2 regions of the Pseudomonas sp. AC193 genome follow, and region 1 is predicted to be linked to the other one. Evidence: predicted binding sites of a transcription regulator. Region 1 holds the regulator's gene; the other holds the start of a gene.

Region 1 (5,275 bases):
CAGCCACCGGCGCATCGAGCCCTGATTGCGCACGCAGTTCCGGCTTCCAGTACGGGTTGGGCAGGCAGCGCACATCAAACACCAGATCGGCATCCACCGGCATGCCGCGCTTGAAGCCGAATGACTCAACCAGATACGCCGTGCCCGGCTCCGGCTGATTCAGCAGGCGCAGCTTGATGGTGTCGCGCAACTGGTACAGGTTCAGACTGGTGGTGTTGATCTTCAGATCAGCCAGGTCGGCGATCGGGCCGAGCAGGGCGGTTTCATCCTGAATCGCCTCGGCCAGCGAGCGGTTGGCATTGCTCAGCGGGTGGCGGCGGCGGGTTTCCGAGAAACGCTTGAGCAGGGTTTCCTCGTCGGCATCCAGGTACAACACATCGCATTGAATGTGCCGGCTACGGACGACTTCGAGCAATTCGGGAAAGCGTGACAAATGGCTTGGCAGGTTGCGCGCGTCAATCGATACGGCGACCAGCGGTTGCGCCAATTCGGTGTGAATCAGCGCTCGTTCGGCCAGTTCCGGCAGTAAACCCGCCGGCAGGTTGTCGATGCAGTAATAACCGTTGTCCTCAAGGACATCCAGTGCGGTGCTTTTACCCGAGCCGGAACGGCCACTGACGATGATCAAACGCATGATTACTGCCCGTTTTGCTCGTCCAGTACGACCTGGTACAAGGCTTCGTTGCTCGGAGCGCTGCGCAGTTTATCGCGCACATCCTTGCGATCCAGCATGCTGGCGATCTGGCGCAGCAATTCCAGGTGCGCATCGGTGGCGGCTTCCGGAACCAGCAGAACAAACAGCAGGTCAACCGGCGCGCCGTCGATGGCGTCGAAATCGATAGGGGCTTGAAGGTGCATCAACGCGCTGATTGGCGTTACACAACCTTTCAGGCGGCAATGGGGAATGGCGATGCCGTTGCCAAAACCGGTCGAGCCGAGTTTTTCACGGGCAATCAGAGCCTCGAAGACATCTTGCATCTCCAGATCCGGCACTTCGCGGGCGATCAGGTTGGCAATTTGTTCGAGGGCTTTCTTTTTACTGCCGCCCGGCACGTTCACGAGGGAACGGCCGGGGGTCAGGATACTTTCAAGTCGGATCATGGAATGGGGGGTTATCGACCGGTCGCGCCCTGGAGGAGGCTCTGGGTCTTTTCCTTATGCTTTTTGAGTTGGCGATCCAGCTTGTCGGTCAGTGAGTCGATCGCAGCATACATATCAGTATCTTCTGCGTTGGCGACCACTTCGCTGCCGGGAATATGCAAGGTGGCTTCGATTTTCTGCTTCAGCTTTTCGACACACATCGTGACTTGCACGTTGGTGATCTTGTCGAAATGTCGCTCCAGTCGTTGGAGTTTTTCCTCGATGTAGGAACGCAGAGGTTGGGTCACTTCCAGTTGGTGTCCACTGATGTTGACTTGCATACAGCTTCTCCTTCGTTGCCAGTGCATAAAGCGGCAGGCTGGATAGCCTGCCACTGGAACGCTGTAACGTGGCTTACATCAACCGCTTGCGTTCGCTCGAAGGCGCGATCCCGAGGGATTCGCGGTACTTGGCGACGGTGCGGCGAGCCACCTGAATGCCTTGTGCCTCCAGTAAACCAGCGATCTTGCTGTCACTCAACGGCTTTTTCTGATTTTCCGCGGCAACCAGTTTTTTGATGATCGCGCGGATCGCCGTGGACGAGCATTCACCGCCTTCGGAGGTGCTGACGTGGCTGGAGAAAAAGTATTTCAGTTCATAAATACCGCGCGGGGTATGCATGAATTTCTGCGTGGTCACCCGGGAAATCGTTGATTCGTGCATGCCGACTGCTTCGGCGATGTCGTGCAGCACCAACGGCTTCATGGCTTCGTCGCCGTACTCCAGAAAACCGCGCTGATGCTCGACGATCTGGGTGGCAACTTTCATCAGGGTTTCGTTGCGGCTCTGCAGGCTCTTGATGAACCAGCGGGCTTCCTGCAACTGATTGCGCATGAAGGTGTTGTCGGCGCTGGTGTCGGCACGACGCACAAAACCGGCGTACTGCGCGTTGACCCGCAGGCGTGGCATCGATTCCTGATTCAGCTCGACCAGCCAGCGCTCGTTGTCCTTGCGCACGATGACGTCAGGGACGACGTATTCGGCTTCGGTGGATTCGATCTGCGAGCCCGGACGCGGGTTGAGGCTTTGTACCAGTTCGATGACCTGGCGCAGCTCGTCTTCCTTGAGCTTCATACGGCGCATCAACTGGCTGTAATCACGGCTGCCGAGCAGATCGATGTAATCGCTGACCAGACGTTTGGCTTCCGCCAGCCAAGGCGTCTTGGCCGACAGCTGACGCAATTGCAGCAGCAGGCATTCGCTGAGGTTGCGCGCGCCGATACCGGCCGGTTCAAATTGCTGGATGCGGTGCAGGACGGCTTCGATCTCGTCCAGTTCGATGTCCAGTTCCGGATCGAACGCCTCGAGAATTTCTTCGAGGGTTTCGTCCAGGTAGCCCTGATTGTTGATGCAATCGATCAGGGTCACGGCGATCAGGCGATCGGTGTCGGACATCGGTGCGAGGTTGAGTTGCCACAGCAAGTGGCTTTGCAGGCTTTCGCCGGCGGAGGTGCGGGTGGTGAAATCCCACTCGTCATCATCGCTGCTGGGCAGGCTGCTGGCGCTGGTCTGGTAAACGTCTTCCCAGGCAGTGTCGACCGGAAGTTCGTTGGGGATTCGTTCGTTCCATTCGCCGTCTTCGAGGTTATCGACGGTCGGTGCGGCTTCCTGATAGGAAGGTTCCTGGATCTCGGTGGGCTTCTGTTCGGCGTTGTCGGCCATGGGATCCGAGTTGTCGAAGTCGTCGCCTTCTTCCTGGCGTTCGAGCATCGGATTGGATTCCAGAGCCTCCTGGATTTCCTGTTGCAGATCCAGGGTCGACAATTGGAGCAGGCGGATGGCCTGTTGCAGCTGCGGTGTCATCGTCAGCTGCTGGCCCATTCTCAAGACTAGCGATGGTTTCATGGCAGGGGCTTAACACCTTATTCGCCGGCGCTATGCGCCATCCACTACAGGGCGCCGAAGCGCCAAACTTAAGCAAATTATATGCCTGAAACTGAAGTGTTTGCCTAGAGCGCTGTAACAATTAAGCGTATTAAATCCAGCTTGAATCGATACAGCACTCCGGCTGCGCACCGGGCACTGTGACGCTTACAGGCGGAACTCGTGACCCAGATACACTTCCTTGACCAGTTCGTTGGCCAGGATGGTTTCGGCGTCACCTTCGGCGATCAGTTGACCGTCGTTGACGATGTAAGCGGTTTCGCAGATATCCAGCGTCTCGCGGACGTTGTGGTCGGTGATCAGAACACCGATGCCCTTGGCCTTGAGGTGGTGGATGATCTGCTTGATGTCGCCGACCGAGATCGGGTCGACACCGGCGAACGGTTCGTCGAGCAGGATGAATTTTGGTGCGGTGGCCAGCGCGCGAGCGATTTCCACCCGGCGGCGTTCACCACCGGACAGGCTCATGCCGAGGTTGTCGCGGATGTGGGTGATGTGGAATTCCTGCAACAGGCTTTCCAGCTCTTTGCGGCGACCGGCCTTGTCGAGTTCCTGACGGGTCTCGAGGATGGCCATGATGTTGTCGGCCACCGACAGTTTGCGGAAGATCGACGCTTCTTGCGGCAGATAGCCGATACCGGCCTTGGCACGACCGTGCATTGGCTGGTGGCTGACGTCCAGATCGTCGATCAGCACACGGCCCTGATCGGCCTGTACCAAACCCACGATCATGTAGAAGCAGGTGGTTTTACCGGCACCGTTCGGGCCGAGCAAACCAACAATCTGGCCGCTGTCGATCGACAGGCTGACATCACGCACGACCTGGCGGCTTTTATAGGCCTTGGCCAGGTGCTGAGCTTTCAGAGTTGCCATTACTGGGTCTTCTCGTCGGTTTTCTTCTTCGGCTGGATCACCATGTCGATACGCGGACGCGATTCGGTGACTTTGCTGCCGGTAGCGCGACCGGCGCTGGCCAGTTTCTTCACGGTGTCATAGACGATTTTCTCGCCCTGAGTCGTGTTGTTGTCCTTGTCGACGACCTTGGCCTTGTCGATCAGCACGACGCGGTTTTGCGCGGCGTGGTACTGAATCGTCACGCCCCAGCCCTGTACAGGCTTGGCGTCACCCTGGGTTTGCAGTTGCTCGAAGTAGGCAAGGTTACCCACCGACGTTACAACGTCGATATCGCCGGCTGGCGTGCGGGTGATAGTCACCGTATTGCCTTTAACGATCATCGAACCCTGGGTGATGATCACATCACCTTTATAGGTGGCGATGCCGTTCTTGTCGTCCAGTTGGGCGTCGTCGGCCTGAATACGGATAGGTTGCTGCTGATCGTTCGGCAGAGCCCAGGCGCTCACGCTTCCCAGTGCTGCGCCCAGACTGAGCAAAATAGGGAGGGTTTTAACGAGCCTCATACTGTCCTCTTACGTTCGATAGCAGGTGTATCCTGCTTTCCTTCAGGTACGCTTTCATGCCAACGCCGGTTGATACACCGCCAGCGCCGTCGATTCTAACGGGTTGCTCGGTCTGCGCATATTGCTCCTGAGGGAACACGGTCATGCGCGTGGAAGTGACCAGCAGGTCGCGGTTTTGTTCGTCAGTGCGTTTGATACGCACCGAGTCAATCAATTCTACTTGTGTACCGCCCGGATTCACTTCGCCGCGCTCGCTGGTCACGTGCCACGGAAAGTCAGTGCCGCGGTACATGTTCAGGTCGGGTTTGGTGACCAGAACGATGTCGGTCGCCTTGACGTGCTCGGCTTTGTCCGACGTCATTTCATATTGCACGCCGCCATCCGGCAGGTATTGCAGAGTGTGCGTGTTGGTCGCGTACCAGTCGATCGGGTTTTCCTCGGTCGTCACTGGCGGCTTGTCGAGAAAGCGTTCCGGGCTGATGTTCCAGTAGCCGACCGCAGCAAACAGCGCAGCGATGCAGCCAAACAGCAGGAAGGTGCGAAATTTTTTGCTGAACATGGTTTGGCTCACAGGTACGCGGCGTTGGCCGCATCGAGGCGGCCCTGGGCGCGCAGGATCAATTCGCAGAATTCACGGGCAGCACCTTCGCCGCCTCGGGCCCGGGTCACGCCATGGGCGTTTTCGCGGACGAAATCAGCAGCGTTGGCAACCGCCATGCCCAGGCCTACGCGGCGGATCACCGGCAGGTCAGGAAGGTCGTCACCGAGGTAGGCGACCTGTTCATAGCTTAGGCCCAGTTGTTCAAGTAGACCGTCGAGAACCACCAATTTGT
Region 2 (5,149 bases), 730 kb from region 1:
TATCCGCCATCGGTGTTCGCCAAGCTGCCGAAACTGGTGGAGCGCGCCGGTAATGCGGAGAAGGGCGGGGGTTCGATTACCGCGTTCTACACCGTGCTGTCCGAAGGCGATGACCAGCAGGATCCGATTGCCGACTCGGCGCGAGGCGTGCTCGACGGCCACATCGTGTTGTCGCGGCGTCTGGCCGAGGAAGGTCATTACCCGGCCATCGATATCGAAGCGTCGATCAGCCGGGTGATGCCGGCCGTAGTCTCGGTTGAGCACATGCAGCGTGCGCAGTATTTCAAGCAGTTGTGGTCGCGCTATCAGCAGAGCCGCGACTTGATCAGCGTCGGCGCTTACGTGGCCGGTGGCGATCGCGAAACTGATCTTGCGATCTCGCTGCACCCGCAGTTGGTGCGCTACCAGCGTCAGGGGCTCAACGACAAAATCAACATGGGCGAAAGCCAGGCCTACCTGGAAACCCTGTTCGCCCCAGCGGCGGGCGGGTAACCGGTCATGGCTGCCGTCAGTCGAGCCGCGCGTCTGGCGCCGGTGGTGGACATGGCTGAAAAAGCCGAGAAAACCGCCGTGCAGCGCCTCGGTTACTTTCAGGGCCAAGTGAAGGTGGCCGAAAGCAAACTCGCCGACCTTAATGCCTTTCGTCTGGATTATTCCGAGCAGTGGATCGTGCGCGGCAGCACCGGCGTGACCGGGCAGTGGCTGCTGGGTTTTCAGGGCTTTTTGGCGCAACTCGATACGGCTGTTGATCAGCAGCGGCAGAGTCTGAATTGGCACCAGAACAATCTCGATAAGGCGCGCGAGGCCTGGCAACAGGCGTTTGCTAAAGTTGAAGGCTTGCGCAAACTGGTGCAGCGTTACCGTGAAGAAGCCCAGCGCCTTGAAGACAAGCGCGAGCAGAAATTGCTCGACGAATTGTCGCAGCGCCTGCCACGGCATGAACCCTTCTAAAGATGTACTCAATCCCCTGTGGGAGCGGGCTTGCTCGCGAAAGCGGTGTTTCAGTGACATTTTCATTAACTGACACTCCGCTTTCGCGAGCAAGCCCGCTCCCACATTTGTTCCTGCGTCGCGCCTTGCCCCGAGGTCAGTCAGATGCTAAACCTTGTACACGTTCGTCAATGACAAGGAAGCCAGTCAATGTCAGTCGTTGCAGAAGTCTCACCGGATGGGAAAAAGCTCAGAATCTCGGTCAAAGGCCGATTCGATTTCGGCAAACATCAGGAATTTCGCAATTCCTATGAACGGGTCGACCCCGAGCCAAACTCCTACGAGCTGGATCTGAAAGAGACCACTTATCTGGACAGTTCCGCGCTCGGGATGCTGCTGCTCCTGCGTGATCACGCGGGAGGTGATGATTCGGATATTCGGGTGGTCAACCCCAACTCCGACGTGCGCAAAATCCTCGCCATCTCCAATTTCGACAAACTCTTCGACATCACGTGACGGCCATGCAGGCGCAAGAGCCGCTGACCATTCTGATCGCCGAAGACAGCGCCGCTGATCGCCTGTTGTTGTCGACCATTGTCCGCCGTCAGGGCCACGAAGTGCTGGCGGCCGCCAACGGTGCCGAAGCGGTCGAACTGTTCCGTCAGCAGCAGCCGCAACTGGTGCTGATGGACGCGATGATGCCGGTGATGGACGGCTTCGAAGCGGCGCGGCAGATCAAACTGCTGGCGGGCGAAACGCTGGTGCCGATCATCTTCCTGACCTCGCTCAGCGAAAGTGAAGCACTGGTGCGTTGCCTGGAGGCGGGCGGCGACGACTTTCTGGCGAAGCCCTATAACCAGATCATTCTCGCCGCCAAAATCAAGGCGATGGATCGCTTGCGCCGCCTGCAAGACACCGTGTTGCAGCAACGCGACCTGATCGCCAAACACCACGATTACCTGCTCAACGAGCAGCGCGTGGCCAAAGCGGTGTTCGACAAGGTCGCGCACTCCGGTTGTCTCAGCGCGCCGAACATTCGTTACTTGCAATCGCCTTACGCGCTGTTCAACGGCGACCTGCTGTTGGCGGCGTACACCCCGGCGGGTGATATGCATGTGCTGCTCGGCGATTTCACCGGCCATGGGTTGCCGGCAGCGGTGGGCGCTATGCCGCTTGCCGAAGTGTTTTACGGGATGACCGCCAAGGGCTACGGCCTGGCGGAAACCCTGCGCGAGATGAACGCGAAGCTCAAACGCATCCTGCCGGTCGACATGTTCTGCTGCGCCACGTTGCTGTGCCTGAGTTCGCTGCGGCGCTCGGTGGAAGTGTGGAACGGCGGCATGCCTGACGGTTATCTGCACCGGCTCGCGACGGGTGAGCGGGTTCCGCTGAAAGCACGGCATTTACCGCTCGGCGTGTTGAGCGCGCAGGCCTTTGATGACAGCACCGAAGTGCATGCGATGGCCGTCGATGATAGGGTGTTTCTGCTGTCCGACGGCGTCATCGATACCAGCGATGCCAATGATCAGCTGTTCGGTGTCGAGCGCTTGCAGCAAGTGTTTGCCGCCAATCGTGAGCCTGACCGGTTGTTCGAGGACATCGAGCAGGCGCTGCGGGATTTTCGTGGCGAGGCGCGCGACGATGTCAGCATGGTTGAAGTCAGCCTGCTTGCGCCGGCGCAGCTCAAACCAACGGCTCCGGTGTATTCCGACAGCGGCCAGTCATGCCCGCTCGATTGGTCAGTGAGTTTCGAGTTTCGCGGTGCCACGCTCAAGCGCTTCAACCCTTTGCCGTACCTGTTGCAGTTGCTGCTGGAAGTGCATGGCCTGCGCGGGCAGAGCGGCGCGTTGTACAGCGTGCTCGCCGAGTTGTACTCCAATGCGCTGGAACATGGCGTGCTCGGTCTCGATTCCAGTCTCAAGCGTGATGCGGCGGGATTCGCGCGCTATTACGAACAACGCAACACGCGGCTGGAAGCATTGCAGGACGGCTACGTGCGCGTGCATTTGCAGGTCACGCCGCAAGAGCAGGGCGGTTGTCTGGTGATTCGGGTTGAAGACAGCGGCAAGGGTTTTGATGTGGCGCGGGTGATGGAGCGGCCGCTGGAAAATGTCCGTTTGTCGGGACGTGGGGTCAGCCTGGTGCGGCAACTGGGGCGTAACGCCAGTTGGTCGGACGAAGGTCGTAGTGCCCGCGTGGAGTTTTTCTGGGAGGTTCAGGCATAATCCGCGCAATTCTTGATCAAGGAGTGAACAAGTGACTGACCCACATGTGGATCGCGACGTACTCGATACTTTGCGTGACGTCATGGAGGAGAACTATCCGGATTTGCTGGATACCTTCCTGACGGATTCCGAAAGTCGCTTGCAGGAGCTGCAAGCGACCGCCGATGCCGAAAAGCTGTCGGAGGTCGCTCACAGCTTGAAGGGCAGCGCGAGCAACATGGGCGCTGTTCGCCTGGCCGAGTTGTGCCAGGCACTGGAGTCGGACGCCAGACACAAAAGTCCCGCTGAAATCGTCAAACTGGTCGCTGAAATCAGCCTCGAATTTGATGGCGTTCGCCCGGTTTACGAAAGCGAACGGCAGCACACGCATACTCATTGAACCGGCCGCCGGACGCTTTTCTCAAGCGTTCGGCGAAACTGGCCCGGCACTTGCAGTCAACTTTCTCAACTGTACTTACGAGCCCCGTGCAGCGGAGACCGTTTCATGCCTGCGACCCCCAATATCCTTCTTCAGAATGCCGCTCAGGCCAAGGCGCAAGCTGCCTCGGCCAAGTCGTCGGCGATGGCCGCAGAGCCCGTAGATAAAGCCTCCAGCTTCGCCAAAGTGTTCGCCGATCAGGGTGCGAACAAGCCTGTTGTCAGCACCGATAACCCGGCGAAAACCGCGCGCGACAAGGCCGCTGACAGCGCTGGCAAGAAAGACCTCGCCGAGGATCAATCTGCCGCCCCGGCTCCGGCGGTTGCCGATAGCGGCAATGCCTTGCCTGCCGACAAATCCGCGGCGGCCGATGACGCCGCTGCCAGCGATGACACTACCGATCCTGCGCAAACGCCGGTTGCCGACGCCAGCGTGACTGATCCAGCGCTTGATCCGGCCTTGGCCGTCGCCGTGCAACCGGTTGCTGCGCCTGTGGTGCCAGCCCCGGTTGCCGCTGCACCGGCGCAACCTGAAGCCGAAACACCAGCAGTCGCCGTGTTGCCAGCAGTCAAAGACCCGGCGGCCTCGACCGATAGCGATTTCGACCCGGCAGCCGATCCGCTCGATTCGATGCCGGCGGTGCGTTTGGCGATGGAGCAGGGCGGGCATATTTCCGCTGCCAGCCAGGCGCAACCGAAAACCACCTCGGCACAGGCTCAGGCTGACGGCGAATTGACCTCGGCGCAGAACTTCGCCGCCGGCATGGCCAGTATGCTCGACGTGCAAGCCGACAAGGACAGCACCAGTCAGGGCGGCGACAAAGCGTTCAGCGGCCTGATCGATGACGGCCTCAAAGACCTCAAGACTGCGACCAGCGATACCCGCGTTGATGATTTCGCCAACCGTCTCGCTGCGTTGACGCAGGCTGCCACACCAAAAACCGCGAACGCCGTGCCGGTGAATCAACCAATCGCCATGCATCAGAGCGGCTGGACGGAAGAAGTGGTCAACCGCGTTATGTACCTGTCCAGCGCCAACCTGAAGGCGGCGGATATTCAGTTGCAACCGGCCGAGCTGGGGCGCCTGGATATCCGCGTGAATCTGGTGCCGGATCAGCAGACCCAAGTGACGTTCATGAGTGCGCATCCGAGCGTGCGTGAAGCCCTCGACAGCCAGATGCATCGCCTGCGCGAGATGTTCACGCAGCAGGGCATGGGCCAGGTTGACGTTAATGTGTCCGACCAGAGTCGTGGCTGGCAGGGCCAGCAAGGTCAGGAACAGGCGCAGCAGGGGCAGAGCGGGCGCACCAGCGCGGCCGGTGGTCGTCTGGATTCGGCGGATGAAGAAATTGCCCCGGTCAGCGCGGCCGAGGTTGCTGTCAATACCACCAGTGTGATCGGCAGCAGCGCCGTCGACTATTACGCCTGATCATTCACGCACACGTTTATTGGCTGTACACATCCAGTGTGGGAGCGGGCTTGCTCGCGAAGGCGGTATGACAGGCAACTGATGCGTTGAATGTTAAACCGCCTTCGCGAGCAAGCCCGCTCCCACATTTGTTTTGCGGTGCTCTCTG

What was found. Region 1 encodes sigma-54, which starts transcription at its own class of promoters, with help from an activator protein. Its sites were predicted from a motif close to ANTGGCATNNANNTTGCTNT; they were not measured.
Region 2: ACZZ0D_RS16355 (flagellar hook-length control protein FliK) is a predicted target of sigma-54. The motif match lies at 3,583-3,602, and genes of this name have one in related genera.

Annotation. Positions count from the first base shown of each region.
Region 1 covers NZ_OZ409832.1:4,358,128-4,363,402, reverse strand. The annotation lists gene rapZ (RNase adapter RapZ) at 1-634, opposite strand, end outside; gene ptsN (PTS IIA-like nitrogen regulatory protein PtsN) at 637-1,101, opposite strand; gene hpf (ribosome hibernation-promoting factor, HPF/YfiA family) at 1,113-1,421, opposite strand; gene ACZZ0D_RS19765 (RNA polymerase factor sigma-54) at 1,495-2,985, opposite strand; gene lptB (LPS export ABC transporter ATP-binding protein) at 3,172-3,897, opposite strand; gene lptA (lipopolysaccharide transport periplasmic protein LptA) at 3,897-4,442, opposite strand; gene lptC (LPS export ABC transporter periplasmic protein LptC) at 4,429-5,001, opposite strand; gene ACZZ0D_RS19745 (KdsC family phosphatase) at 5,010-5,275, opposite strand, start outside.
Region 2 covers NZ_OZ409832.1:3,626,735-3,631,883, reverse strand. The annotation lists gene fliI (flagellar protein export ATPase FliI) at 1-492, shown strand, start outside; gene fliJ (flagellar export protein FliJ) at 499-951, shown strand; gene ACZZ0D_RS16370 (STAS domain-containing protein) at 1,141-1,446, shown strand; gene ACZZ0D_RS16365 (ATP-binding SpoIIE family protein phosphatase) at 1,452-3,155, shown strand; gene ACZZ0D_RS16360 (Hpt domain-containing protein) at 3,187-3,534, shown strand; gene ACZZ0D_RS16355 (flagellar hook-length control protein FliK) at 3,640-5,001, shown strand.